DNA from 4 places in the Clostridium sp. MB05 genome. Region 1 is predicted to be linked to each of the others. Evidence: predicted binding sites of a transcription regulator. Region 1 holds the regulator's gene; each other region holds the start of a gene.

What was found. The regulator Rex, encoded in region 1, represses fermentation and respiration genes when NADH is low (regulators of the CRP and FNR family bind a similar motif). The targets are predictions, from matches to a motif close to ATTGTTAANNNNTTAACAAT.
Region 2: the regulator Rex is predicted to act here: its motif matches at 4,007-4,026, upstream of adhE (bifunctional acetaldehyde-CoA/alcohol dehydrogenase).
Region 3: the regulator Rex is predicted to act here: its motif matches at 5,411-5,430, upstream of ACH36K_RS07895 (flavocytochrome c).
Region 4: the regulator Rex is predicted to act here: its motif matches at 4,967-4,986, upstream of ACH36K_RS17285 (NAD(P)H-dependent oxidoreductase subunit E).

The regions. Positions count from the first base shown of each region.
Region 1 is NZ_CP174370.1:775,910-783,857, forward strand. Features, by position in the region: gene ACH36K_RS03900 (ArsR/SmtB family transcription factor) at 1-63, shown strand, start outside; gene ACH36K_RS03905 (heavy metal translocating P-type ATPase) at 80-2,341, shown strand; gene ACH36K_RS03910 (redox-sensing transcriptional repressor Rex) at 2,757-3,398, shown strand; gene ACH36K_RS03915 (short-chain-enoyl-CoA hydratase) at 3,687-4,469, shown strand; gene ACH36K_RS03920 (acyl-CoA dehydrogenase) at 4,578-5,717, shown strand; gene ACH36K_RS03925 (electron transfer flavoprotein subunit beta) at 5,735-6,514, shown strand; gene ACH36K_RS03930 (electron transfer flavoprotein subunit alpha/FixB family protein) at 6,536-7,543, shown strand; gene ACH36K_RS03935 (3-hydroxybutyryl-CoA dehydrogenase) at 7,686-7,948, shown strand, end outside.
Region 2 is NZ_CP174370.1:1,754,110-1,762,057, forward strand. Features, by position in the region: gene ACH36K_RS08160 (cytochrome C biogenesis protein) at 1-103, opposite strand, end outside; gene ACH36K_RS08165 (hypothetical protein) at 398-802, shown strand; gene ACH36K_RS08170 (MgtC/SapB family protein) at 957-1,664, shown strand; gene ACH36K_RS08175 (MarR family winged helix-turn-helix transcriptional regulator) at 1,804-2,253, shown strand; gene ACH36K_RS08180 (HutP family protein) at 2,353-2,766, shown strand; partial or broken gene ACH36K_RS08185 (ABC transporter ATP-binding protein) at 2,863-3,608, shown strand; gene adhE (bifunctional acetaldehyde-CoA/alcohol dehydrogenase) at 4,139-6,763, shown strand; gene ACH36K_RS08195 (hypothetical protein) at 6,911-7,393, shown strand; gene ACH36K_RS08200 (replication-associated recombination protein A) at 7,426-7,948, shown strand, end outside.
Region 3 is NZ_CP174370.1:1,693,234-1,701,181, reverse strand. Features, by position in the region: gene ACH36K_RS07915 (3'-5' exonuclease) at 1-551, opposite strand, end outside; gene ACH36K_RS07910 (M3 family oligoendopeptidase) at 793-2,571, opposite strand; gene ACH36K_RS07905 (helix-turn-helix domain-containing protein) at 2,680-3,363, opposite strand; gene ACH36K_RS07900 (FMN-binding protein) at 3,561-3,905, opposite strand; gene ACH36K_RS07895 (flavocytochrome c) at 3,930-5,354, opposite strand; gene ACH36K_RS07890 (response regulator) at 5,471-6,169, opposite strand; gene ACH36K_RS07885 (ATP-binding protein) at 6,172-7,710, opposite strand.
Region 4 is NZ_CP174370.1:3,679,268-3,687,215, reverse strand. Features, by position in the region: gene ACH36K_RS17310 (V-type ATP synthase subunit A) at 1-990, shown strand, start outside; gene ACH36K_RS17305 (V-type ATP synthase subunit B) at 983-2,365, shown strand; gene ACH36K_RS17300 (V-type ATP synthase subunit D) at 2,368-3,009, shown strand; gene ACH36K_RS17295 (MraY family glycosyltransferase) at 3,159-4,112, shown strand; gene ACH36K_RS17290 (GNAT family N-acetyltransferase) at 4,293-4,835, shown strand; gene ACH36K_RS17285 (NAD(P)H-dependent oxidoreductase subunit E) at 5,088-5,564, shown strand; gene ACH36K_RS17280 (NADH-ubiquinone oxidoreductase-F iron-sulfur binding region domain-containing protein) at 5,566-7,470, shown strand; gene ACH36K_RS17275 (NADH-dependent [FeFe] hydrogenase, group A6) at 7,466-7,948, shown strand, end outside.

The sequences.
Region 1 (7,948 bases):
TCATTAGCAGATGATCATATTGAGCATATATTTAATGAAGGATTTAAGCATATTATTGAATAAGAAAGTGGGGATAGAAATGAGTAGTAATGAAATAAAATTGATTTTATCTGGATTAACTTGTGCGAATTGTGCAAATAAAATTGAGACTAGAGTTAATAATTTAAATGGAGTTAAAGAAGCCACTTTGAATTTTACAACTTCAAATTTAATTATAGAATTAAATGGAGAGAAACCAACAGAAGAAGTAATAGAAGAAACAAAATCAATAATTAAAAAGCTAGAGCCAGGAGTTAAGGTATTTGATAAAAATGATAATAATAACATTACTGAAAATGTTAATAGATGTACAAGTAGTTGCTGTTCTATAGAAAGCGATAGTGATAAAGAAAATCATAATCATGGGAAGGAACATTCTCATACCCATTTAAGAGGAGAAGATCATGGACATTCTCATGATGATTCACACGGACACTCTCATGATCATTCACATGGAGGAAAAGTTGGTATAAAGGAGAACATTAGGTTAATAATAGGTGCAATAATATATATAGTTGCTATCATTTCAAAAGAAAATTCAATGATATCAATAATACTTTTTGCTCTTAGTTATGTTTTAATTGGAGGAGAAGTAGTTTTAACAGCTATAAAGAATATATTCAGAGGAGAAGTATTTGATGAAAACTTCTTAATGACAGTTGCTACTTTAGGAGCCTTCTTCGTAGGTGACTTTAAAGAAGGGGTAGCAGTTATGTTATTTTATGAAATAGGAGAGGTATTCCAATCTTATGCAGTAAATAGATCTAGAAAATCAATAACATCTCTTATGAATATAAGAGCTGAATATGCTAATATTTTAGTAGATGGAAAAGAAGAAAAAGTTAAACCAGAAACAGTCAATATAGATGATATAATAGTTATTAAGCCAGGTGAAAGAGTACCTTTAGATGGTGTTGTATTAGATGGAACAAGCTTTGTAGATACATCAGCACTTACTGGTGAATCAGTTCCAAGGGAAGTTTCTGTGGGAGAAGATATCTTAGCAGGATTTATAAATACAAATGGTGTTTTAAAAGTTAAGGTATCTAAAAACTTTAAAGAATCAACAGTATCAAGAATTTTAGAATTAGTAGAAAATGCATCTAATAAAAAAGCACCAACTGAAAAGTTTATAACTAAATTTGCAAGAGTATATACTCCAATAGTTGTATTTTCAGCTTTAGCGTTAGCTATAATACCTCCATTAGTTATAAAGGATGCAAGTTTTTCAGATTGGATTTATAGAGCTTTAATATTCTTAGTTGTATCTTGTCCTTGTGCATTAGTAGTTTCTATTCCTCTTGGATTATTTGCAGGGATTGGAGGAGCATCTAAAAAAGGTATATTAGTTAAGGGTGGAAATTACCTAGAAGCTCTTAAAGATGTTAATACAGTTGTTTTTGATAAAACAGGAACTTTAACTAAAGGAGTTTTTAAGGTAACAGAAATAAATAATAATAATAATAATATTTCAAAAGAAGAATTAATAGAGGTTGCGGCTATAGCAGAAAGCTTATCAAATCATCCAATAGCTCAATCTATTATAAAGGAATATGGAAAAGATATAAAAAATGAAGAGTTAAGTGATTATGAAGAAATATCAGGACATGGAATTAAAGCCTTAATTAACGGAGCAGAAGTTTTAGTAGGTAACTATAAATTAATGGAAAAGTTTAATATAAGTTATAATGATATAGCATCAATTGGAACAATAGTTCATATTGCTATAAATAATGAATATAAAGGTAATATAGTTATATCCGATGAAATAAAAGAAGGTGCTAAGAAAGCCATAGAAGGCTTGAAGGAAGCCGGGGTTTCTCAAACTGTTATGTTAACAGGTGATAATAAATCCGTGGCAGAAAAGGTAGCATCACTAGTAGGCGTTGATAAGGTATTTTCAGAATTATTACCAGGAGATAAAGTTGAAAAGGTAGAAGGTTTAATAAAAGATAATTCAACTCAAGGAAAAGTTATATTTGTTGGAGATGGAATAAATGATGCACCAGTTTTAGCAAGAGCTGATATAGGAGTTGCTATGGGAGGAATAGGTTCAGATGCAGCTATTGAAGCCGCAGATGTAGTTTTAATGAAAGATGATCCAGAAGCTTTAGTTACAGCCATTAAAGTTGCAAGAAAGACAAATAAAGTTTTATGGCAAAATATAATATTCTCATTAGGAGTAAAAGTATTAGTATTGATTTTAAGTGCTTTTGGAGTAGCAACAATGTGGGAAGCAGTATTTGCAGATGTAGGAGTAACTTTAATAGCAGTTCTAAATTCAACTAGATGTTTAAAATAATTTTATAACTATTTTATTGACAAATTTCATCATATTAAATATAATGAATTAGGTTGAAAATTTTCAGGCGTAAGGGAAGCATACAAGATCATTATCTTGTTTACAAAGCTTTGAGAAGCTTTGTATAAATTTGAGACTTATGTATAACGGATCTGCTACGTTATACATAAGTCTATTTTTTATAACTAAATATAATTAAATTAATTTTTATTGGAAAATATTTTATTAAATGTTTATTAAGTATATAATCTATTTTTAGATTTTAAGAAAAATAAAAGAAAATTTTGAAACTTTGTTAAATACGTAACTCAAGTTGTTTTAAAATTTTAATAAAAGTGTTAAAATATATATTATAAATTTGGTAATAATAAAGTTTTAATATATGAAAATAAATTTGATTAGGAGAATGAAGGTTATGGATAAGAAAAAGAATATTTCTATGGCTGTAATTAAAAGACTGCCAAAATATCATAGATACTTACAAGAGTTGTTAAGAAATGATGTAGATAGAATTTCTTCAAAAGAGTTAGGAGAAAAGATAGGCTTTACAGCGTCACAAATACGCCAAGACTTAAATTGTTTTGGAGACTTTGGCCAACAGGGTTATGGATATAATGTAAAAGATTTATATAATCAAATAAGTCTAATATTGGGATTAAATAAAGAATACAAAGGAATAATAGTTGGAGCAGGAAATATAGGTCAGGCAATAGCAAATTACAGTAGATTTTCTCAAATAGGGTTAACTATAGAAGCTATATTTGATGCAAATCCTAAGCTTATTGGAATGAAAATAAGAGATATAGAAATACAAGATATTGATAACTTAAAATATTATTTAGGAGATAATAGTATAGATATAGGAATAATTTGTGTTCCTAGAATAAATGCACAAAAGGTTAGTGATACTTTAGTAGAAGGTGGGGTAACGGGCATATGGAATTTTGCTCCAGTTGATTTATCTGTACCTGAAGAAGTAACAGTTGAAAATGTTCATTTATCAGAAAGTTTACTAACATTAATATATTTACTTCATGATAAAGATGAAAGTAAGTAGTTACATTAAAAAATTGCCTAAAATTAGAAATATTTATTGCAAAAGAAAATTTAAGAGTTTATAATAATAATTGAAGCGGGGGCTTCAATTATTTTTTTTGTTAATTGTTACAATATTAACAAATGGTTTATTTATTAAACATATAGATTATTAAAGAATTTTTGATATGTTTAGTTAAATATGTCACATTAAAGGGTATAAAGTATAGGTTTGAGAAGCTTATATAATTAAAGATTAATGAAAAATTGAATAATTTTATATAAGTATAGTTAAAGGGAGGACTTTATTATGGAGTTAAAGAATGTAATTCTTGAAAAAGAGGGAAATCTAGCTATTGTTACAATTAATAGACCTAAAGCTTTAAATGCTTTAAATTCAGGGACTTTAAAAGATTTAGATGCAGTTTTAGATGATTTAGAAAATGATCAAAATATTTACTGTGTCATACTAACAGGATCTGGGGAAAAAGCTTTTGTTGCTGGAGCAGATATTTCTGAAATGAAGGACTTAACTGAAGATGAAGGAAGAGAATTTGGTCTTTTAGGAAACAAAGTTTTCAGAAGATTAGAAAAATTAGACAAGCCTGTTATTGCGGCTATATCAGGATTTGCTTTAGGTGGTGGATGTGAATTAGCTATGGCTTGTGATATAAGAATAGCTTCAGAAAAGGCTAGATTTGCTCAACCAGAGGTTGGTCTTGGAATAACACCAGGATTTGGAGGAACTCAAAGATTACCAAGATTAGTTGGTGAAGGAAAGGCCAAAGAGCTTATTTATACTTGTGCAACTGTAAAGGCAGATGAAGCTTTAAAAATAGGCTTAGTTAATAAAGTTGTAGCACTAGAAAGTTTAATGGAAGAAGCTAAAAATATGGCAAAGACTATAATAGCAAATGCTCCTATAGCAGTAAGGTTATGTAAAGATGCTATAAATAGGGGGATGCAAGTAGATATAGATAAAGCTATAGAAATTGAAGCCGAAGATTTTGGTAAATGCTTTTCTACAGAAGATCAAAAAGAGGGCATGGAAGCATTTATGGAAAAGAGAGCCAAAAATTTTTCTAACAAATAGTCAGAAAAAATAAAATATAAAAAAAATTCAAATTAAAATAATTAAAAATATTTAAATTAAGTAAATTCATATAATTAAAAAAGGTTCAATATCAAGGAGGTATATTAAATGAATTTTCAATTAACTAGAGAGCAAGAATTAGTGAGACAAATGGCTAGAGAATTCACTATAAATGAAGTAAAACCAATTGCTGCTGAAATTGATGAAACTGAAAGATTTCCAATGGAAAACGTTGAAAAAATGGCCAAGCTTGGAATGTTAGGAATTCCTTTTTCTAAAGAGTACGGTGGAGCAGGTGGAGACACGCTTTCTTATATATTAACTGTAGAGGAGCTATCAAAGGCTTGTGGAACTACAGGGGTTATAGTGTCTGCCCACACTTCTCTTTGTGCATCTTTAATAGAGCAGTTTGGAACTAAATATCAAAAAGAAAGATATTTAAAAGATCTTGCAACAGGTAAAAAACTTGGTGCTTTTGGTTTAACAGAACCAGGAGCAGGTACAGATGCAGCAGGTCAACAAACAGTAGCAGTATTAGATGGAGATAATTATATATTAAACGGATCAAAAATATTTATAACTAATGGAGGAGTAGCAGAAACATTTATAATATTTGCTATGACAGATAGAAGTAAAGGAACAAAGGGAATATCAGCATTTATAGTTGAAAAGGATTTTTCAGGATTCTCAATAGGAAAGAAAGAAGAGAAACTAGGAATTAGAGCTTCTTCAACAACAGAATTAGTTATGAGTAATTGTATTGTTCCAAAAGATAACTTAATTGGACAAGAGGGTAAAGGTTTTGGTATAGCTATGAAAACTTTAGATGGAGGAAGAATAGGTATAGCAGCTCAAGCTTTAGGAATAGCAGAAGGCGCATTTGACGAAGCAGTTGCTTATATGAAGGAAAGAAAACAATTTGGAAGACCATTAGCAGCATTCCAAGGTTTACAATGGATGATTGCAGAAATGGATACAAAAATAGAAGCTGCAAGACACTTAGTTTATAAAGCAGCATGCTTAAAGGATGCTAAACTTCCATATTCAGTAGAAGCAGCAAGAGCTAAACTTTATGCAGCAGAAGTTGCTATGGATGTAACAACTAAGGCTGTTCAAATATTCGGTGGATACGGATATACTAGGGAATATCCAGTTGAAAGAATGATGAGAGATGCTAAGATAACTGAAATCTATGAAGGAACATCAGAAGTTCAAAAAATGGTTATTTCAGGAAATGCATTAAGATAATAAGGGAGGATTTATAGATGAATATAGTAGTTTGTTTAAAACAAGTTCCAGATACAACAGCTGTTAAGATTGATCCAAAAACAGGAACACTTATAAGAGATGGAGTTCCATCAATAATAAATCCAGAGGATAAACATGCTTTAGAAGAAGCATTAACAATAAAAGACAATACAGGAGCGAAAGTTACAGTAATAAGTATGGGACCTCCTCAAGCACAAAATGCTTTAAGAGAAGCTTTATGTATGGGAGCTGATGAAGCTATTCTTATAACTGATAGGGCTTTTGCAGGAGCAGATACATTAGCAACTTCAAAGGCTTTAGCAGGAGCTTTAAAAAAGTTAGAGTATGATATAGTATTTGCAGGAAGACAAGCAATCGATGGAGATACTGCTCAAGTAGGTCCAGAAATTGCAGAACATTTAAATATACCTCAAGTAACATATGTTCAAGATGTTAAAGTAGAAGAAGATGGATTATTAGTAAATAGAGCATTAGAAGATGGATATGAATTAATAAAAGTTAAGGCACCAGTTCTTTTAACAGCTATAAAGGAATTAAATGAGCCAAGATATATGAATGTTAAGTATATCTTTGACACAGCTAATAAGGAAATAAAGATTTGGTCAGCTGATGATATAGATGTGAATAAAGATGAATTAGGACTTAAAGGATCGCCGACTAAGGTTAAAAAGAGTATGACTAAAGAAGCTAAAGGAGCTGGAGAAATAATAAATGAAGTTCCACAAGAAGCTGTAAAGCATGTATTAGGAAAATTAAAGGAAAAGCACTATATCTAAGATATATGGGAGGTAAAAAATATGAGTATGGCAGATTACAATGGAGTTTGGGTATTTGCTGAGCAAAGAGAAGGGGAACTTCAAAAGGTTTCTCTAGAATTATTAGGTGAAGGTAGAATGATTGCTGATAAGTTAGGAGTAAAACTAACAGCATTGCTATTAGGAGATAAAGTTAATGGATTAGCAGACACATTAGGAAGACATGGAGCAGATGAGGTTATCGTTGCTGAAAATGAGTTGTTAAAGCATTATACAACTGATGGATACACAAAAGTTATTTGCGATATAGCTAATGAAAGAAAACCAGGAATATTATTTATAGGAGCTACTTTCATTGGAAGAGATTTAGGGCCTAGAGTAGCAGCTAGATTATCAACAGGGTTAACAGCAGACTGTACAGTTTTAGATGTTGATGTTGAAAAAGCAGATTTACTAGCTACAAGACCAGCTTTTGGTGGAAACTTAATGGCAACAATAGCTTGCCCTGATCATAGACCACAAATGGCTACAGTAAGACCGGGAGTGTTCTCAAAGCTTCCAGATGAAGATAGAGAGTTTACTGTAGAAAATGTTGAAGTTAAGCTAGAAGAAGCAGATATTAGAACTAAAATAGTTGAAATTGTAAAGGAAGCTAAGGATATAGTTGATATAAGTGAAGCTAACTTTATAGTAGCTGGAGGTAGAGGAGTTGGTTCTAAGGAAAACTTTGCTATACTAGAAGAATTAGCAGAAGCCTTAGGAGGAACTGTTGCAGGATCAAGAGCAGCTGTGGAAAATGGTTGGATAGAAAGGGATTATCAAGTTGGTCAAACAGGTAAAACAGTAAGACCAAATATATATATAGCATGTGGTATTTCAGGAGCAATACAACACGTTGCAGGTATGCAAGACTCTGATATGATAATAGCTATAAATAAAGATTCATCAGCTCCAATAATGAAGTCAGCAGACTATGGAATAGTTGGAGATTTATTAAAAGTTGTGCCAGAAATGACAGCACAAGTAAAAGAGTTAAAAGAAGAGAAATAGAATTAACATACAATAAATATAATTGACAATTAGCAATAGAAAATAGACAATTAAAGAGTAAATTTAATATTTATTAATTTAGTTTTTTGAATTGTTAATTATTAATTGACAACTATCAATTATAAAGGGGTGTTTAGTAAAAATGGAAAAGATTTTTGTAATAGGCGCAGGAACAATGGGTGCTGGAATAGTTCAAGCTTTCGCTCAAAAAGGATATGAAGTTATAGTTAGAGATATCAAAGATGAATTTGTTGAAAGAGGAATAGCTGGAATAAATAAAGGCTTAAGCAAATTAGTTTCTAAGGGAAAAATGACTGAAGAAGATAAGGAAGCTATACTTTCAAGAATAACGGGAACTACTGATTTATCTCTTGCTGAGGATTGTGATTTAGTGATAGAAGCAGC
Region 2 (7,948 bases), 980 kb from region 1:
AATCTCCTATAGTTAAAGCGCCTGTTCTATTTATAGCTTCTCTTAATTTGTCTGAATAATCAGAAGGAATATATATTTCAAACTTAACTTTTGTATAATTCATATAAACAAGATACCTCCTATTAATAGCTATAATTAAATAATAGCCTAATAACGTAAATTAGTAAACGAAATAAATGTCTATTATTTACAAAAGTTAAATTTAAAAAAGTTTATAAAATGCCTAAAAAACTAATAAATTATTATTAATAGTATAGATTGTGAAAGAAAATAGTAGATAATTAAAGAATTTATTAGAAAAATATGAAAAATAGCATATTAGATATCTTTTAAAAAGATATAGCATACTATATTAGTGAAGAAGATAATAAAATAATACATTAAATGGGGGATTTCTATGGGAGTTTTATTTGCAATTATTGGGTTGATTTTAACTATGTTTACTTTCTTTTATTTAGAGAAAAATATTATATTAAATAAAAAATCTATTATAAAAAAAGCTAAAGTAATAGGTTTTGAAAGTTACACTTATCTTATGCCTGGAACTGAATATAATACAGTATATAATGCGAATTTATATCCTATATTAGAGGTTGAAGATGATGATAAAAAAGTAAAAATAGCGCTTTCATATTTAAGTAATAAGATTAATTTAGAACGAGGAGATGAAATTGAAGTAATATATCCAAAAGGGAAGATAGAAAAATTAAAGCTATATGATAATGAAAGTAAGAATAGGTTTTACTATCTAATTATAACTATAGGAATAATAGTAACTTTATTATCGATCACAATGCTTTAAATAAAGGGAGCTAAAAATTAGCTCCCTTTATAATATTATTTCAATTTATTTTTATAAGTTTATATATTCATAAGGCTTTACTAAATATATAGGCTGATGGCAAATTTATATAAATTAAATACTATAATATTATAAACTCTTAAGGGAGGAAAACATGCCATTAAGTATTAGGGAAATAATAATAAGGTTGATATTTTCAGTTTTTGTTGGTGGTATTATAGGATATGAAAGAGAAAGAAAACGCAGAGCAGCAGGACTTAGAACACATATACTAGTTTGTGTAGGAGCTACAATAATATCTTTGCTACAAATTGATATAGGAAATAAGGCTATAGCAATTATTGAAGCTAACAAGGATCTAAGTGAAATTATAAAAATAGATTATGGAAGATTAGGCGCTCAAGTAATAACTGGAGTTGGGTTTATTGGAGCTGGAGCTATAGTGCATACTAAAGGTAATATAAAGGGGTTAACAACAGCAGCAACATTATGGGTGGTAGCATGTTTAGGATTAACTATAGGCATGGGCGAGTATTATGTAAGTATATTTGGAGCTATAATAATTGTAATAACTCTAGTATTTTTAAAAAGCATAGAAAACAGGTTCATATCTAAAAATGTAATTAAAAAAATTGAAATTAAGTATAATAATTTAGACGATACTAAGTTAGAAATAGAAAAGTATTTAGAAGGTAAAAATTTAATTATTAAAGTTATAGAGTATTTATTAGAAGAAGATAGTTCAAAAGAAGAAGTTCATGCAATTTATACTATATTAAAGCCTCAATATATTAGCTTTGAAACTATATTAAATGATCTAAAAAATAATAAAAATATAGTATATTTAAATGTAATAAAATGATATTAATATAATAAAGGTAAAATAACTTTGATAATCAAAATATTTTATATAAAAATATTCATTATGTAATTGAATTTTAGTTTATATTAGATTATTATTTAATTGAGGAACTATAGAAAAAGGATGGGATAAAGTTATTATGGAAAGAAGTGAAAATGTAGTTAATGAGTTATTAGTAAAGATATTTAACGAAATACTACAGATTGAAGAAAAAACATTAAGAAATGGACATTTTTCAGATTTATCAGTTAGAGAAATGCACACTATTGAAGCAATAGGAAGAAAACAAAGAATGATGAGTGAGGTTGCACAAGACTTAGGGATTACTGTGGGTACCTTAACAACAGCAATAAATAGGCTAATTAAAAAGGGGTATGTAGATAGAAAAAGAATAGAAGAAGATAGAAGAGTAGTTCTTGTAGAGTTAACCAAGAAAGGAAAAGTCGCACATAGGTTACACGAAAGATTTCATAATGAAATGGTTAAATCTATGATGGGTGGACTTTTAGATAAGGAAAGAGATGTCCTTGTAGAATCTTTAGAAAAGCTTAATAATTATTTTAAGGAGAAATGTGAATCAATAGAATAAACTTTCAGTTATTTACTTTCAACAGTTTAATTTTACTATATTCAGTAATATATTTGTGATATTATTAAGGGGTAAATAATTAGAGTGTGGGAGGATATTATGGGAAACACTAGTTTAGATGTTGCTAAATATTCAGTAAGAATGGCTATTTCATCAAGAGAAGAGGAAGAAGAATTAAAAACTGAATTCAAGAAAAAAGGTGTATTAGTTACTGCTGTTAATATAGGTGGAAATATAAATGACTCAACTTCTAAAATATTAGAAAGGGCTTTAGTAGCCTCTAAAAGAAATGGAGTAATAAGAGAAGAACACTTGCATGAAGGTGGAGTAATAGGCGCAACAAGAGATGCTTTAATGCAAGTTTGGAATAGAGCAAGTGGTCAAAATGTAGGAGGAAAAGTAGGCATTGCTAGAAAAGGTGAGCACTTAAGTGTATGTATTTTCCTTAGTGTTGGACTATTACATTTAGATGAGGTTGTAATAGGAATAGGACATAGAGCTGTTCCAGAATAAATAGTAAAATTAAAGTTTAAGGGGCTGTTATTTTATAACAGCCCCTTAAACTTTAATTTATTTTTAGCTCTATAATATTTTTATTTACAAAAAAATAATGAAAATAAAGTTTTTTCTAAATTCTCTTTAGAAGTAAAAAAAGGAGATTTCATAAGTATAATTGGATCTAATGGTGCTGGAAAATCAACGTTATTAAATATAGTATCTGGTAATATAGAGTGTGATAGTGGAATTATACTATTAGATGGAGAAGATGTTTCAAATAAGGATGAATATAAAAGGTCAAAAAATATAGGTAGAGTTTTTTAAAATCCATCTATTGGTATATCACCGAACATGACTATATTAGAAAACTTATCGTTAGCTGATAACAAAGGAAAAATTTATGGATTATCTTTCGCAATAAATAAAAAAAGAATTAACTATTATAAAAATATTCTTAAAGAATTAGATTTAGGATTAGAAGATAAATTATATACAAAAGTAAATTTATTATCTGGGGGACAAAGACAAGCTTTGACATTATTAATGGCTGTTATGACAAAGCCCAAATTATTATTATTGAATGAGCACACTGCAGCCTTAGATCCTAAAACTTCTTTAAAGATAATGGATATAACGGAAAAATGGTTAAAGAAACTGGAGTAACTACTATTATGGTAACTCATAATTTAAAACAAGCTATTAAAAGTGGAAATAGACTTATTATGATGCATAGTGGACAAATTATAATTGATGTAAAAGATAAGGAAAAAGAAGAGTTAACTCATTTCAAATTAATGAAATTATTTGAGGAAGCTAATGTAAATGAAGACTTAAGTGATAGAACTTTATTAGCATAGTATTATTGAATAAATAGAAGGTTTTATTTATATTTTTATAACAACCTTTATATGATATGAATATTTAATATGATTTTTAGGAAAAGTAATAGTAATTAAGTTCTAATTGTATATTAAAATCTAGATGAGAGTATTTAAAAAGATGAAAAGTAAGAAATTAAAATATTATTGTTATATATATAACAATAATATTACTTAAAATGCCATATACATTTAAGAGATTATTTACGATTAGATTATATCAATATTCAAAATAACACAAATAATCAGAAAATAACTTAATAATCAAAGTCGAATATTATATTATATGAACATAATAAGGGGAAAGTGGTTTAAATATGTGTAAAATAACTTTATAATAATGTATTAAAATAGGACTAAAAAATAATTTTTTAAAATATGATAAATTTTTAACAAAAAAGATTGACAAAAAATAGACAATATACTAAAATAAACTTGTACTTAGTCGATAGACAAAAAAGAAAATTTAGAAAATAAAATTATTATATAGATATGTAGGAGGAATTAAAATGGCTGTAACAAATGCACAAGAATTAACTCAAAGAATTAAAGAATTAAGAGAAGCGCAAAAGGTATTCGCCACTTACACACAAGAACAAGTAGATGAAATATTCAGACAAGCAGCTATGGCAGCAAGTGACAATAGAATTAAACTTGCTAAAATGGCAGTTGAAGAAAGCGGAATGGGAATTGTAGAAGATAAGGTAATTAAAAATCACTTTGCTGCAGAATATATATATAATCAATATAAAGATATGAAAACTTGCGGAGTTATAGAAGAAGATCATACTTTTGGTATAACTAAAATAGCAGAACCTATAGGAGTTGTAGCAGCTATAGTTCCAACTACAAATCCAACATCAACAGCAATATTTAAAACATTAATTGCATTAAAAACAAGAAATGCAATAATTATATCACCACATCCAAGAGCTAAAAAAGCTACAATTGAAGCAGCTAAAATAGTTTTAGATGCAGCTGTTAAAGCAGGTGCACCAGAAGGAATAATAGCTTGGATAGATGAACCATCAGTTGAATTATCACAAAATGTTATGAGAGAATCCGATATAATACTAGCTACAGGTGGTCCTGCAATGGTTAAATCAGCTTACTCATCAGGAAGACCAGCTTTAGGAGTTGGAGCAGGAAATACTCCAGCTATTATAGATGAAACAGCTCATATAAAAATGGCTGTAAACTCAATACTTCTTTCAAAAACTTTTGATAATGGAGTTATTTGTGCATCAGAACAAAGCATCTTAGTTATGAATGAAGTTTATGAAGAAGTTAAAAAGGAATTATCTGCAAGAGGAGCATACATATTAAAAGGTGAAGAAGTAGATAAGGTTAGAAAGATAATTTTAAATGAAAAAGGTGGCTTAAATGCTAATATGGTTGGCCAACCAGCATACAAGATAGCTGAAATGGCTGGGGTTAAAGTTCCAGTAGGAGCTAAAGTTTTAGTTGGAGAAGTTGAATCAGTAGAATTAGAAGAACCATTTTCACATGAAAAATTATCACCAGTACTTGCTATGTACAGAGTTAAAACTTTTGATGAAGCTCTAACAAAAGCTTGTAGATTAATAGAATTAGGTGGCATGGGTCATACGTCTGTATTCTATACAGATCAAATAAAATCAACAGAGAGAATTGCTAGATTCGGAGCAGCTATGAAGACTGCAAGAACATTAATAAATATGCCAGCATCACAAGGAGCTATTGGAGATATATACAACTTTAGACTAGCGCCTTCATTAACACTAGGATGTGGATCATGGGGAGGAAACTCAGTTTCAGAAAACGTTGGTCCTAAGCATTTAATTAACGTAAAGAGTGTTGCTGAGAGGAGAGAAAATATGCTTTGGTTTAGAGTTCCAGAAAAGACTTACTTCAAATATGGATGTTTACCAATCGCTTTACAAGAATTACATGATATGGGTAAAAAGAAAGTATTTATAGTAACAGATAAAATTTTGGCTGAACTTGGATATACAGCTAGAATAACAGATGTTTTAGAAAGATATGGAATAGACTTTAGAATATTCTCAGAAGTTGAGCCAGATCCAACTCTAGCAGCAGCTAAAAAAGGTGCAGAAGCAATGCTTGCATTCAATCCAGATGTTATAATTTCATTAGGTGGAGGATCACCAATGGATGCAGCTAAAATTATGTGGGTAATGTATGAACATCCAGAAGTTAGATTCGAAGATTTAGCTATGAGATTTATGGATATAAGAAAGAGAGTTTATAAATTCCCAACTATGGGTGAAAAAGCAATGATGGTTGCTATTCCAACTTCTGCTGGTACAGGATCAGAAGTTACACCATTTGCAGTTATAACTGATGAAAAAACAGGTGTTAAATATCCACTTGCAGATTACGAACTAACTCCAGATATGGCTATAGTTGACGCTGAACTTATGATGAGTATGCCAAGAGGATTAACAGCTGCTTCAGGTATTGATGTTTTAGTTCATGCAATTGAAGCTTATGTTTCAGTATTAGCATCAGAATATACTAATGGATTAGCTTTAGAAGCAATAAGATTAGTATTTAAGTATTTACCAGTAGCATACAATGAAGGAAGTACAAATGTAAAAGCAAGAGAAAAGATGGCTCACGCTGCATCAATAGCAGGTTTAGCATTTGCTAATGCTTTCCTTGGAATTTGTCACTCAATGGCTCATAAGCTAGGTTCATTCCATCACTTACCACACGGTATGGCTAATGCATTATTAATAAATGAATCAATTAGATTTAATGCAGCTGATGCACCAACTAAGCAAACAGCCTTTGCTCAATACAAATATCCAAATGCAGCTTGGAGATATGCTAGAATAGCAGATTACCTACAACTAGGTGGAAATACAGAAGCTGAAAAAGTTGAATTATTAACAAAGGCTATAGACGAATTAAAAGATAAAGTTGGAATGCCAAAATCAATAGCAGATGCAGGAGTATTAAAAGAAAGCTTCTATGCAACAATTGATGAAATGGTTGAGCAAGCATTTGATGATCAATGTACAGGGGCTAACCCAAGATATCCATTAATGAGCGAAATTAAACAAATGTATATAAATGCTTATGAAGGACCAAAAGTAAAAGAAGTTAAAAAAGAAACTAAGAAAAAATAATATATAAGAGAAAAAATAGAGGATTTTAAAAGTATCCTCTATTTTTTATTGTCTAATTATACATATATACGAAAAAAATATGATATTATTTATAAATACAACTTATTTAAGGGTTTATAAGATTAACATTAAACGTGGAGGAAGTTTATGAAAAAAAGAATTTTAGTAGTTACTTTTTTAATATTTATACAAATACTTATGTTTGGATGTTCTCAGGGTATAAGTAAAGGAAAAGAAAAAGACATAAAAGAAACAATAGATTTAGTTTTATCTTATAAAAATGGATATAATGATACTATGAAAAAGCATATAAGTGAAAAAAACTTTTATGTTTGCAATTATGTAGAATTTTATTCCTTATATATAGGCGAACTAAATCTTGAAAAATATGAAAGCTCAGTTAAAAGTATTAAAGAAGAAAATGGTAAATATAAGGTTTGTATGATTTTAAATATAAAAGCAAAGGCAGTAGAGATTCATGGTGATGAAAAAGCAAGTGATGAAGCAATAGGAGAAAATATTCCTGTTGAAGTTGTTGCAAGAGAAAAAGATGGACTATATTTTATAGAGGGGCTTACTGAGTATGAAAACCTTGAAAAAGCAGCAGAATTAAATGAAGGATTTAAATAAAGTTAAAGTATTTAAGAAAGTGTGGATATGATATGAAACCATTAGCAGAAATAATGAGACCTAAAAGATTAGAGGATTTTGTAGGTCAAAAAAATATATTGGCTAAAGGGAAACCTTTATATAATTTAATTATAAACAAGATGATTCCTAACTGTATATTATATGGGCCACCAGGAACGGGGAAAACAACTTTAGCTAATATAATGGCTAACTATGTGGATAAAAAATTCTATAAGTTAAATGCAACTACAGCTTCTGTTAAAGATATTCAAGAAATAACTGAAAGCTTAGATAGTTTACTTAATTATAATGGAGTAGTTATATATATAGATGAGCTTCAACATTTTAGTAAAAAGCAACAACAAGCTCTATTAGAATTTATTGAGAATGGTAGAGTTACATTAATAGCTAGCACTACAGAGAATCCATATTTTGCAATTCATAAGGCTATATTAAGTAGATGCAACATATTTAAATTTGAAGCTTTAAATATAGAAGAAATAACTGAGGGGCTAGAAAAGGCAATAAAGAAGTTAATTAATGAAGATATAGAGG
Region 3 (7,948 bases), 920 kb from region 1:
ATTTCATTATTCAGAGTACCTTTTTCACTACAAATAGAATTTATTTTGCTTTCCTTATATTTGAATATATTTTTTATAGTTTCACTATAATCATCTAGAATATTATTACTATATAAATTAAGCTTTGCTCTTTCTATTTTTATCATTTCTATAAATTGCTGAAGCTTAAAAACTGAGTAATTATAATAATTACATTCTTTTATTATTTCTCTACAGTCTTCTTCATCAAAAACTATGAAGTCAGTAAATATATCCGTTCTTTTTTTTGCATCATTTTTAATTAAATCATAACAAAAACTATGAAAAGTTCTTATAGTGATATCTTTAGCTTCTTCTTTAACAACTTTTTCTACACGTTCTCTCATTTCTGCACATGCTTTATTAGTAAAAGTTATGCATAGTATTTCTGATGCCTTTGCTTTTTTGCTATTTATAATATTGGAAATTCTACCTGATAAAGTATTAGTTTTACCGGTACCTGCAGAGGCAAGTAATAAAATGTTTTTTTCTAATTCATTTACAACTAAAGCTTGTTCTCGATTTAAATTCACATTTACTCCTCCTAGCTTTAATATTTTAAGTTAATTTTATCATATATAACTAAGTTAATATAACAATATTATAGTAACTTAGTTATAAATATAATTTATGTTATTTTGTTTAAAAATACTGTAATGTTATAATAGAATATATGATATTCTATAAAAATAGTAACCATAAGTGAACTATCTCGAATAAGCTTAAATTAACATAAATTTAAAGGGTGTCGCAAAAGCTGACACCCCTTCTTTATTAATTTATTTCATAGCTTAATTCTATAAACTTCTCTATATCTTCTTCTATAAGTTTTAAAGAGTTTCTCCAGAAGTTAACATCATGAACATCTATATTCATTATTTTTGTTACATCACAAACCTTTTCTTTTCCTGTAACAGCTAATAATTCTTCATATTCCTTGCAGAAGCTTTCACCTCTATTTAAATATTCAGCATATAAACCTTTTGCAAATAAGTTTCCAAAAGCATATGGGAAGTTATAGAAGTTATCTGTAGCATAATAGTAATGTGGCTTCCAAGTCCACATATATTTATGCAATAAGCTGCTATCAAGCCCATCTCCATAAGCTTCCTTTTGAGCTTTTATCATAACATCATTAATTTCCTCTACTGAAAGAGAACTTTCTTTTCTTTTTTCAAAAATTTCACTTTCAAATAAGAATCTTGAATATATATCAACTATTACTTGATTGCAATCTGATATTTCTGCTTCTAAAATAGCAAAAGCTTCTTCTTTAGTTGCATCTTTTATTGCACCTCTTTTAACTATTATTTCACAGAAATTAGATGCTGTTTCTGCCAAAGTCATTGGATATTCTGAATTTAATACAGTTTCATTTCTTAAGCAATGACTATGAAATCCATGTCCAAGCTCATGTGCCATAGTTACAACATCACTAAAGCTATTACCATAGTTTAATAGTATTCTACTTTCATTTATATCTTTTATACTTTCGCAGAATGCTCCACCTACTTTACCTTCTTTAGGCATTACATCTATCCAATTATTATTAAATGCTTTTATAACAAAATCTGCTAAATTATCACTAAAGCTTCTAAAATTCTTTTCAACAAAAGCCTTCCCTTGTTCGTAAGAAAATTTCATTTCTTTATTTATAACTGGTGCGTATAAGTCATAAAATGGTAATCCATTCTTATGTCCTAAAATTTCAGCCTTTCTTTTTAAATATTTTCTAAAGGATGGTAAACTTTCTTTTATAGCCGTAAGCATAGCATTTAAAATATCCTCATCCATTCTTGACTCTTCTAAAGTCATATGAAGAGGTGCCTTATATCCTTTAAGCTCTGAAGTAGTTAAAACTTCTCCTTTAATTCCATTTAAAGCTGCTGCTATTCCCTCTTCTATTTTTTCATAAGACTTAATTTCTGCTTCATAAGCTTTTTTTCTTAAGTCTGCATCTGGACTATATGCCATGTTTAATACAACTGTTAATGGTAATGATTTATCTTCATTATCAATATTAATATCAACTTTATGTGTTGATATTAATAAATCCTTATAATTTAACCAAGCATCTGAACCTGTATTTCTCATTTTAGCAATTATAGCTTCTTCTTTTTCACTTAGCATGTATTTATTTTTTTCTATTATTTCTTTTATAAAAAATTTATGCTCTTTTAATAAATTAGATGAATTAATTAAACTATCTATATTATCTATATTTGCTACCCATTTGTAAATTTTAGTTAATGGTTCTGCTAAAAGACTATATTTAGAATTTATAACATCTAAATACTTTCTTCCTTCTGAATTTTTTGAGTCAGTACTTAAAGTTAAATTTGCATAAGCACCTATTTTATTTAAAAGTAAATCTATACTTTCTAACTTATTTATTAACTCTTCTAATTTTATTAAATCATCTGATTTTTGATCAGTATTTTTAGCAAATGTTTTAAGTTCTTCTATTCCTTCATCCACTCTTTTTAAGTCTAACTTAAACTCATCTGAAGTAAATGATGGATATAACTCTTTTAAGCTCCATTCTAATGACATAATTACTCTCCTTTTATACTTATTTTTAATTATATGCTCTGTTAAACATTTTTTTCTAACATAGTCTAATTATATTATTAAAATTATTTTTATTCAATTATTTACCACTTATATTGAATAATTTTTATTTCTAAATTCTGATGGCGATATTCCTACTATCTTTTTAAAGGTATTAGTAAAATGACTTTGATCATGAAATCCTAACAATATGCTTATTTCTAATATACTTTTTTCTGTACTTAACAGTAACGTTTTAGCTCTTTCAATCTTTATTTCTCTTAAATACTTCATTATAGATATGCCCTTATGTTTTTTAAAACAAGTTGATGCATAGCCTACTGATATATTTAAATTATTACATATTGTTTCTAGTGATGTATGATTTTCAATATTTAAATGAAGAGCTTGTAAAAGCTTGTTAACTGTAAAGCTATCAGTAATTTCTGTATCATTTATTAATAAATCCATATATTCATTTATCATTTTTGTCTCAATCATTTGTAAACTGCTTATACTATTCGCCTCTTTAATTTTCCTATAAAATTTATTATAAATTGGATGAAGATACTTTTTAGATATTCCATTTCTTATGATTTCCCTAGTAAATACTGCATTCCAAATTATTAAATCATCTCTTTTATGATCTTTATCAACATCATCTATAACTTCAGATTTATGTTTTTCATTAACTATATTTATTATTTCTTCTTTGTTTCTTGACTCCATTAAAAGTGATATTTTGTTACTAAAAATATTAAAATCGGATTCAAAACTTTCATATCCATCCTTCATAATTTATCTCCTAATTATATTTAATAAAAAGTATATACATATTATATTTTAAATATACAAATTCTATCAACAAATTTTATTATAAATTCAATATTTTTTTAATATGCAAGATATAAATTAAAACAATTTAAATAAAAAAGTAGGTAGATTCCATTTTATAAAATCTACCTACTATATATAAAAATCTAAGGGCTTTTTTATTTAGCTGCTGCTTCTAAAGCTTTATTTACAGCTTCTAATACACCTTTTGATGAATTAGTTGCACCTGATATAGCTTCAACACCTTCAGTGCTTTGTTTCTTTATTATTTCCGGAACTAAGTTTTCTTTAACACCATCTACTAAAGTCTTAGTTTCATGTTGTTCTGTTAAGTTTACTTCTGATATCTTTCCTTTTTCAACTTTAACTTCTACTTTTATTGCTCCGGAAGCTCCTTGTCCTTCACCTGTATATGTTCCATCTTTATATTTTCCGCCACCACAGCCAACAAGTACTGTTGCTGATAATGCTATTGCTCCTAATATCGCAGTTAACTTCTTCATCTTATGATCCTCCTAAAATTTTATTTATTTTTTTATATATGAAGCTGCATTCTTTCCTGCAGTTCTACCAAATGTAACTATATCTGCTAATGCGTTTCCACCTAGTCTATTCCCCCCGTGTACTCCACCAGTTACTTCTCCAGCTGCAAATAAACCCTTAATAACATTTCCATCTTTATTTACAACTTCAGCATTTGTATTTATTTTTAATCCACCCATTGTGTGGTGAACAGCAGGTGTTACAGGTATTGCATATACCTTACCTTCATTTAATTGTCTTGGAAGATCTTCTCTCTTGAATTCTGAATCAGTTTTAGCTGCTGCAAATTCATTATATTTATTAACTGTTTGAATCATTGTATCTTTATCTATTGATAGTTTTTCTGCTAATTCTGCTACCGAATCTGCTTCTGTAACTAATCCCATATTAAAGTATTCTTCTGTTGCTTTTAAGCTCTTTCTTAATCCTTCATCAAAGAAAAGATAAGCTATTCCATCCTTTTGTTCTAATATAGCCTTAGAAACAACATCTCTTGTAAATAATTCATTTGTAAATCTCTTACCATCTTTATTAATAAGTATTGCACCATTTCCTCTTACTGCTTCTGTAACCATTACAGCCTTTTCAGGAACAACTGTTGGATGTGTTTGAATTTCTGTCATATCTACTAAGTCTGCTCCAAGTTTTTCTCCAAGAACTATCCCATCTCCAGTAGCCCCAGCATGGTTAGTTGTTGCAAATCCTTTTAAGTCTTCCTTATAGTTAACTACCATTTCTTGATTAGCTGAGAAACCACCAGCTGCTATAACAACAGCTTTTGTATTTATTGTATATTCTTTACCTTCTTTATTTGATACTTTAACTCCTGAAACATTACCATCTTTATCTACAACTATTTCTTTTGCTTCATTCCATAATCTTAAATCGACTTTTTCTTTTTCAGCAGCCGCTTTTAACGTATCAACTAAGTGAGCTCCTACTGCTGCTCCACCTGTTGGTCTGTGTGTTCTATAATTTGTAGCTCCTGCCATTCTACCGACATCTGATAAGTCTGCACCTAAATCTGTTAACCACTTAACTGAGTCTTTAGCTTCATTAGATAATTTCTTAACTAATTCAGGGTTGTTCTTTTCATATCCACCCTTCATTGTATCGTTGTACATAGTTTCAATAGAATCTTCTATGCCTTTTGATTTTTGTTGTTCAGTTTCTGCTGCATTTAATCCACCAGTAGCTCTATTAGTATTTCCTCCTACTATAGGCATTTTTTCTAAAACAACAACATTCTCTACTCCCTCTTGTTTAGCTTGTACTGCCGCAGATAAACCTGCTCCACCAGCTCCTATAACCACTACGTCAGCAGTTTCTTTTTTTCCACCACAACCAACTAAAGTTGTTGGAACTAATATTAAAGCTGACATTATTAATGCTAAAGTCTTCTTCTTCATTAACATTTCTCCCCTTAATCCTTAATTATTCTTTAAATATTTACAACTTTAGTATATTTGTTAATTTATAATCAATCAATATTGTGGTCTTATTGTTTATTTTGGTCTTTTTGGTCTTATTTTTTGATTATGTAAAAGTTTGTAGGCCTTCCTATCTTACCATATTCTTGAATTATATCTACTTTTCCTTCTCCAACCATTTTTTCTAAGTATCTTCTTGCTGTTACCCTAGCAAGCCCACTTCCCTTTGCGACTTCTTCTGCTGTTAATTTAGTTTTATTTTTAACATTCATATATTCTATTATTTTGTTATATGTCTTTAAACTTAATCCTTTACATAATTCTCTTTCTTCTGCTTCCTCTTCAATATAATCTTTATTTATTTTTAATATGTACTGATCAATGTATTCTTGATTTATATTATCTATATTTTTCATTTCAAAAAATCTATCTTTATAATTAGATAATGCTTCTTTAAATCTTTCAAACTTAAATGGTTTTATTAAATAGTCTACAGCTCCATATTTAAAGGCTTCATCTACTGAAGCCTTGCATTTATCTGCTGTAATTAGTATTGTATCAATATTAATTTCTTTTAATCTAATCCATTTTAACAAATCTAATCCTTTTCCATCTGGTAGAAATACATCTAGTAAAATCAAATCAACCTTACTTTTATCAATTTTCTCTTTAGCTTCTTTTATATTACTTGCTTCTCCAACTACTTCAAACTCTTCTAGCTTCTCTAAAAATTTTGTATTTATTTCTTTTACCATTGGATCATCTTCAATAATAAAAACTTTTATCTTAGTCATTACTATATTTCAACCTCCCATTTAGTTATTTTATCTGAAGTTAACTTTAAACGTCCATTTAATGAATCTATAATATTTTTTATGTTATATAAGCCAAGTCCTCTGAACTCTCCCTTTGTACTAAATCCTCTTTTAAATATTTTTTCTTTTATTTCATCTTCAATCTTATTTCCATTATTTTTAACTATTATTTTTATTTTTTCTTCTTGGAAAATTCCCACATACACATATCCACCCTCTTTTCCTTTTACTTCTTCTATAGAATTCTCTATAAGATTTCCTATAATGGTTAATATATCCTGTATTCTAATATTGCTAGGAATAGTTTTTAAATGCGAGTTTTCATCAATTTCGAACTTTATTTTCATTTCATCAGCTTTATTATATTTTGAAAATAGTAATCCTTGTAATGATAGTTCTTTTATTTTACTTAAACTATCTGTAATTATTCCTCTTGTCTCTGTAGTTTGAAATATATATTCTAACGCTTTATCATCTTCCTCTAATTGTATTAATCCTGCTATAGTATGTAATTTGTTCATAAATTCATGATTTTGAGCTCTTAAGTTCCAAGTTAATTCCTTTACACCTGTTAATTCTTCAGCCATATTATGCACTTTTGTAAAGTCCTGAAAACTAGCGATTGCTCCTACAACTTTACCATACTCTCCTATAATACTATAGAAATTTCCCATAACTATAATATTATTATCTAATCGTATTTCCTTATTAAATATTCTACTTCTTCTATACATTACTTCATATAATAAGTTTATTATCTTATTATCTATTTCCTCGTCTGAATTTATCTTTAAAATTTCCAATGCTTTATTGTTTATTGTTGTTATATGTCCTGAACTATTTAATGCTATTAACCCTTCTTCTATATTATTTATAATAGATTCTTTTTCTCTAAGCTGAATAGCTATCTCTTCAGGTTCTAATCCGTAAATATCTTCTTTTATATTGTGTGCTAACTTTCTTGCAAGAAATATTATTACTATTAATACACCTATAAATACTGGTATTAAATCGAAAACATATTCTCTAACCTCTTCTTTTAAATCTCTCTTTAAAATTCCTACAGATACTACTCCAACTTGCACCCCATCTTTGTAAATTGGCACAAAAGATCTAATAGATTTTCCTAAATGACCTTCTCCTTCAGATATATAAGTTTCACCATTTTCTAAGGCTAATTTTTCATCTCCACCTAAAAATTTTCTACCTATATTATCTGGAATTGGATGAGAATATCGTACGCCTTCGTTATCCATGATTGTTATAAATAATAAACCTGTCTTTAATCTTACTCTTTCAGCAAAGTTTTGTACTTTAAGATTGGTAGGGTCTTCTTTATCTGCTAACTCTTTTTGAATCATCGGATTCGCTGCTATAACAAAAGCTGTATCTGTAAGACTTTTTCCTATTGTTTCAGAAACTTTCTTATTTATTATAGCTAATGAAAAAATGCTTATAATAAATATAACAGCTATAAATATAGCAATTGTTAATTTTGTAATCTTTTTTTCTAGATTCATTTATATAGTCCTCTATGTTTTACTTTATTTAATATTTTTACACAATAATTATACATTAATATATAGCTTACAACAAATAAAAAAGTGAACATATATAAGTTTACTTATTCCGTCACTCCGCTCAAAGTCATCGTAAACTTACATATGTCCACTTCCAAACTAAATGTAAGGAAAGTATAAAACAAATCTATTTTTTCAAATTAAATTTCTAAAAACATTATCTATTCACATTTTCAAA
Region 4 (7,948 bases), 1.0 Mb from region 1:
AACGAAATGACAGACGTTCTTAATGAGTTTCCAGAACTTAAGGATCCAAAAACTGGTCAAAGCTTAATGAAGAGAACAGTTCTTATAGCTAATACTTCTAATATGCCAGTTGCCGCTAGAGAAGCCTGCATATATACAGGAATTACTATAGCTGAATATTTCAGAGATATGGGATACTCAGTTTCAATAATGGCTGACTCAACATCAAGATGGGCAGAAGCATTAAGAGAAATGTCTGGTAGACTTGAAGAAATGCCTGGTGACGAAGGATATCCAGCTTATCTAGGATCAAGACTTGCCGATTATTATGAAAGAGCAGGCAAGGTTGTATGTTTAGGTAAAGATGGTAGAGAAGGTGCTGTAACAGCTATCGGAGCAGTTTCACCTCCAGGAGGAGACCTTTCAGAACCAGTTACACAAGCAACACTTAGAATAGTTAAAGTATTCTGGGGACTTGATGCACAACTTGCATATAAGAGACACTTCCCATCAATTAACTGGTTAAATTCTTATTCATTATATGCAGATACTATTGATACATGGATGAATAATGAAGTTGCTTCAGATTGGGGAAGCTTAAGACAAGAAGCTATGACTATATTACAAGAAGAATCAGGACTTCAAGAAATCGTGAGCCTTGTTGGTATAGATGCATTAAGTGAAAAGGATAGATTAAAGTTAGAAGTTGCTAAATCATTAAGAGAAGATTACTTGCAACAAAATGCTTTCCATGAAATTGACACATATGCTTCATTAGATAAACAATATAAAATGCTTAAGCTAATACTTTTATTTAAAAATGAAGCTGAAAGAGCTTTACAAGCTGGAGTTTACTTAAATAAAATATTAGGATTAGATGAAGTTAGAGATAAAATTGCTAGAAGTAAATACATTCCAGAAGATCAAATAAATAGAATGGATGATATTGCTTTAGAATTAAAGGCTATTATAGATACATTAATCAACGAAGGAGGGGTTCTAGATGCTTAAGGAATACAGAACAGTAACGGAAGTTGTTGGACCTTTAATGGTAGTTGAAGGTGTAGAAGGTGTTAAATATGATGAACTAGTTGAAGTGGAACTTCAAACTGGTGAGCATAGAAGAGGTAAAGTTCTTGAAATAAACGGATCAAAAGCAATGGTACAGCTTTTTGAAGGTTCTTCAGGAATTAACTTAAGAGGAACTAAGGCTAAGTTCTTAGGAAGACCTCTTGAACTTGGTGTATCAGAAGATATGTTAGGTAGAATCTTTGATGGTATGGGTAAGCCAATTGATAATGGACCTAATATAATACCAGAACAAAGAGTAGATATAAATGGAGAAGCTATAAATCCAGTATCTAGAGATTTCCCATCAGAGTTTATCCAAACAGGTATCTCTGCAATTGATGGATTAAACACTCTAGTTAGAGGACAAAAGTTACCTGTTTTCTCAGGTTCAGGGCTTCCACACAAAGAATTAGCTGCTCAAATAGCAAGACAAGCGAGAGTTTTAAATTCAGACTCTAACTTCGCAGTTGTATTTGCAGCTATAGGTATTACATTCGAAGAGTCACAATTCTTCGTTGATGAATTCCAAAAAACTGGTGCTATAGATAATGCAGTATTATTTATGAACTTAGCATCTGATCCAGCTATCGAAAGAATAGCTACACCAAGAATGGCATTAACAACAGCTGAATTCTTGGCTTATGAAAAAGGAATGCAAGTTCTTGTTATAATGACAGATATCACAAACTATGCAGAAGCATTAAGAGAAGTATCTGCAGCTAGAAAAGAAGTTCCAGGAAGAAGAGGATATCCAGGATACCTATATACTGACCTTTCTACATTATATGAAAGAGCAGGAAGAATTAGAGGTAAAGAGGGTTCAATAACTCAAATTCCTATATTAACAATGCCAGAAGATGATAAGACTCATCCAATTCCTGACTTAACTGGATATATTACAGAAGGACAAATAATTCTTTCAAGAGAATTATACAAGAAGGGGATTATGCCTCCAATAGATGTTCTTCCGTCATTATCAAGACTTAAGGATAAAGGTATTGGTAAAAATAAAACAAGAGAAGATCATGCTGATACAATGAACCAATTATTCTCAGCTTATGCTCAAGGTAAGCAAGCAAAAGAATTATCAGCAATATTAGGAGAATCAGCTTTATCAGATATAGATAAGCAATATGCTAAATTTGCAGAAGCTTTTGAGGAGCAATATGTTTCACAAGGCTTTACAGCAAATAGAAGTATAGAAGAAACATTACAATTAGGATGGAAACTTTTAAAGATACTTCCAAGAACAGAGCTTAAGAGAATAAGAGACGAGTATCTTGAAAAGTATATGCCAAAGGGAGATGAAGAATAGCCATGGCAAGATTAAATGTCAATCCTACTAGAATGGAGATGTCTAAGCTAAAAAAGAGATTAGTAACAGCTACAAGAGGACATAAACTTTTAAAGGATAAGCAAGATGAGCTTATGAGACAATTCGTTAATCTTGTTAAATACAATAATGAATTAAGAAAATCTGTAGAAGCAGAGCTTCAAGGGTCTCTTAAGGACTTTGTTATGGCTAGAGCTGTTATGAGCTCAGAATTTCTAGAAGAAGCAGTGTCTTATCCAAAGGAAAGTATATCTGTTGAAGTAGGAACTAAAAATATAATGAGTGTTAATGTTCCGGAAATGAATTTCCATAGACAACTTGAGGGAGATGAAGGAAGTATATTTCCGTATGGATTTGCAAGCACATCATCTGAACTAGATGATTCAATAGCGAAACTTTATGGAATATTACCAAAGCTATTAGAATTAGCAGAAGTAGAAAAATCAACTCAACTTATGGCTGATGAAATAGAAAAGACTAGAAGAAGAGTTAATGCTCTTGAATATATGACTATTCCTTCATTACAAGAAACTATAAAGTATATAAGAATGAAGCTTGATGAAAATGAAAGAGGAGCTTTAACTAGATTAATGAAAGTTAAAGATATGATACAAGCAAGAAATTAAAAGCGTCCCCTAGAAATAGGGGCGTTTTTTATTTAGTATGATAAACGTAACTGTTTTGTAATTGATAATCCAAGCTATTAATAGTATAATAAGATAATGATTTAATTAACATAATAAATAAGTAGCATTTGAGAGTTAAGGAGTAAATTATGCAATATATACTATCTTTTATATTAGCGTTTTTAATAGTTTATTTAATAACACCATTTTTAATTAAACTATCTTTTAGATATAGTTTTACAGATAAACCAACTAAAAGGAAAAAACATAGGGGCGAAACTCCACTTTGTGGTGGGTTATCTATGTTTATAGGTTTTTTTATAGTATATTTTACAGTTAATAATTATACACCATTAAGAGAAAAAATTTGGATATTAATAGGATCATCATTAATTTTATTAATAGGATTAATAGACGATAGTTTTAAAACCAGAGGAAAAGAGTTTCCTATATATCCAAGATTAATAGTTCAATTATTAGCAGCATTTATTATATTTAAAGCTGGAATAGTTTTTAGGGGGTTTGCAAATCCATTTACAGGAGTGTACGTAGAATTATCAGGAGCTATACAATTTTTGCTTACAATTACATGGATATTTGGAGTAACAACAGTTATAAACTGGTCTGATGGTATGGATGGATTAGCTGGTGGGCTATCATTAATTTCATCTATAACTTTTGTTGGAGCTGCTATAATATTAAATCAAAGTGAATCTATTAGTATGTCATTAATAGTATCTGGAGTAACTTTAGGATTTTTACTATATAATAAGTATCCAGCAAAGATATTTATGGGTGACTCAGGTGCAAATTTCTTAGGATTTATTTTAAGTATAATAGCACTAGATGGAGCCTTTAAACAGGCAACACTAGCGAGTTTATTTATACCTGTTTTAGCATTAGCAATACCTATTTTTGATAATCTTTTTGTTATAGTTAAAAGATTTTTAGATGGAAAGCCTGTATATCAAGCAGATAGAAGTCAAATACACTATAGATTAGAGGCAAAGGGATTTACTCCAAAACAAGTAGTAACATATATTAATATGGTTAGTTTAGCCTTTAGCGCCATATCAATAATATTATTATTGATAAAAAGGTAATAGAACTTAAAAATAAATATAACATGGAGCTCCATAGGAGTTCTTTTTTTATATAGAAATTTAAAATATAAATTATAAATAGATTTAAATTAGAAGTTAATAGAGAAAGTTATAAATACGTTGACTCGCAAATATTTAAATGATATTATATTTAGAAATATCTAAAAGGGGGCGGAATATATGTATAGAGGTAAAATGGTTAAATTAAGGGCTTATAAGGAAGAAGATATAGAAAGAGCAACACAATTTATAAATGATGAAGAAGTTAAAAAGCTTTTGGATTCTAATGTTCCTTTTCCAATTACTAAGTGGCAAGAAGAGGAATGGATAAAAAGTAGAAAAGCAGGAGGAGACTTCACTTATGATTTTGCAATTGAAGATATAAAAAGTGGTAAATATATAGGTGGGTGTAGTATTAATGAGTTGGATATAAAAAATAGAAATTGTGTAATAGGTATAATGATTGGCGATAAAGAGTATTGGAGCAAGGGATATGGAAGTGATGCTTTAAGAACTCTGCTGAAATTTATATTCGAAGAAATAAATATGAATAAAGTAAAGTTAAAAGTATTTTCTTTTAATGATAGGGCTATAGCATGTTATAAGAAGATTGGATTTAAGGAAGAGGGCATATTAAAGAAAGAGCTATATAGAAATGGAAGCTATCATGATGAAGTACTTATGGCTATCTTTAAAGAAGAGTTTTTAAAAACAGTAAATTAATAATAAAACATTTTAATATACATTCAAATAAATAAATTTTAAAGCTGTGTCTTAGGCAAATTGTCATTAAGATATAGCTTTTTTATTTTTTAAAAGGAGAATAAAATAGATATAAAAGAATATAAATTTTTAGTGTGATATAAATAACAATATCTAATCTTATATATTTAAAAATAATAAAAAATATGTTAATATTTAATTAGTTGAAATATTTAGAAAATTTATAAAATTAAGAAAAATGGGGGAGATAATTTGAAAGATATATGTGGCAAATTTAAAGATTTAGAATTATTTATCCAAGAAGGAAACAACGATGAAAGCTCATTAATCGCTGTATTGCATCACGCACAAGGCTTATATGGATATCTTGGAAGAGAGGTACAGGAATATATAGCGGAGAGGTTAAAGATACCTGTATCAAAGGTCTATGGTGTAATAACATTTTATTCTTATTTCTCCACAGAACCAAAAGGAAAATATGTAATAAGTATTTGTACTGGAACTGCATGCTTCGTAAGAGGTGCTTGTGACATCTTAGAAGACTTTAAAAAAATATTAGGAATAAAAGAAGGAGAAACAACATCAGATGGACTATTTACATTAGATACATTAAGATGTGTTGGATCATGTGCAATTGCACCTGTAGTTCTTGTAAATGATAAGGTATATGGATACTTTACTAAGCCTCAAGTAAATGAATTAATAAATAATTTAAGGGAGCAAGGTTAGTATGGAAAGAGTAGTTAATTATAGTGATTTATTAGAAAAGGTTGAGAAATGTAAAAAAAATATAGAGGTTAGACAAAATCCTGATAAATTTAATAAAGGTAATATAAAAGAAAGGCATATACTTATTTGTGGTGGACCTGGCTGTAAAGCATCAAATGCAGATAATATTTTAAGAGCATTTAATGAAGAAATATCTAGATTAAATCTAGAAAATGATATAAAAGTAATAATGACAGGATGTTTTGGATTTTGTGCAAAAGGGCCAGTAATAGAAATTATGCCTGATAGAGTATTTTATATAAAAGTAACAGAGGAAGATGTTAAAGAAATAATAGAAAGCCACATATTAGAAGGTAGAGTTGTTGATAGGTTACTTTACGAGAATGAGGAAACGAAAGAAAGAATAAAAATAAAAGAAGAAATCCCATTTTATAGGAAGCAAGTGAAAATAGCATTAAAAAATTGTGGAGTTATAGATCCTGAAAATATGGAAGATGCATTAGCAGTTGGAGCTTACACAGCATTAGGAAAAGTTCTTACCACTATGACTCCAGAAGAAGTTGTAAAAGAGATAAGTGAATCAGGTCTTAGAGGAAGAGGGGGCGGTGGATTCCCAACAGGTAGAAAGTGGGAAACTGCTAGACGAGCTATTGGAGATATAAAATACGTAATTTGTAATGCTGATGAAGGAGATCCAGGAGCTTTTATGGATAGAGCTATTTTGGAAGGAGATCCTAACTTAGTTCTTGAGGCAATGGCTATTTGTGGTTACGCTACTGGATCAAATAATGGATATATATATATAAGAGCAGAATATCCCTTAGCTGTTCATAGATTAAAAATAGCAATAGATCAAGCAAGGAAGCTTGGATTATTGGGGAATAATATATTAGATACAGGCTTTAATTTTGATATTCAAATCAAATATGGAGCAGGTGCTTTTGTATGTGGAGAAGCAACTGCATTAATACATTCAATTGAAGGATTAAGAGGAGAGCCTACCATGAAACCACCAAGAACATCAGAAAAAGGACTGTGGCAAAGACCTACATGCGTTAATAATGTAGAAACTTTTGCAAATGTTAGTCAAATAATTAACAATGGGGCAAAGTGGTATAGCTCAATAGGAGCTGAAAAATCAACTGGAACAAAGGTATTTGCCTTAGCAGGTAATATTAATAATGTTGGTCTTGTAGAAATCCCAATGGGAATGCCTTTAAGAGACATAGTATACGAAATTGGTGGAGGAATATTAGGAGATAAAGAGCTAAAAGCCATACAAACTGGTGGACCGTCAGGTGGATGTATTCCAAAAGAATATCTAGATTTGCCTATAGAATATGATACTTTAACATCAATTGGTTCAATGATGGGATCTGGTGGAATGATAGTAATGGATGAAGATAACTGCATGGTTGATATAGCAAAATTTTATTTAGAGTTTAGTGTAGATGAATCCTGTGGTAAGTGTACCCCTTGTAGAATAGGAAATAAGAGAATATTAGAATTATTAAAGAAAATCACAGAGGGAAATGCTGTGGAAGAGGATTTAGAAAAACTTAAAGAACTATGTGAAGTAGTTAAGGAATCATCACTTTGTGGATTAGGAGAAGCAGCACCAAATCCAGTTTTAAGTACCTTAAGGTTTTTTGGTGAAGAATATAAAGATCATGTAGTAGAAAAGACTTGTATAGCAGGGGTTTGTAAAGGATTAGTTAAATATGAAGTTGCAGATAACTGTATAGGATGTACAAAATGTTTAAGAGCATGTCCTGTATTAGCTATTAAAGGAAAGATTAGAGAAAAGCATGTAATTGATGTTAAGAAGTGTATAAAGTGTGGTTTATGTTATGAAGCATGTCCGACTAAAGCCATAATAAAAACAAGCTTAGGAGGTGAAAATTAAAATGGTAAGTATAAAGGTTAATGGTATAGATTTAGAAGTTGAAAAAGGGACAAGTATGTTAGATGCAGCAAAAAAATTAAATATAAATATTCCAACATTATGTAATATGTATATGGCAGATGGAAACACAAGAAATTGTAAGGGAACTTGCAGAGTATGTTTAGTTGAAGTAGAAGGCTGGAAAAGATTAGCTCCTTCTTGTGCAACAGAAGTAAAAAGTGGTATGTCAATTAAGACTAATTCTATTAAAGCAATTAAAGCAAGGAGAACTATTACAGAATTATTGTTATCAAATCATTCAAAGGACTGTCTAAATTGTGACAGAAATACAAATTGTGAACTACAAAAATTAGCAGCAGATTTAGGTATTAATGATGATAGGTATGAAGGTGAACGTGTAAATTTTGATTTGGACATTTCAGATGGATTTATAAGAGATAGAGATAAATGTATATTATGTAGAAGATGTGTAACCACC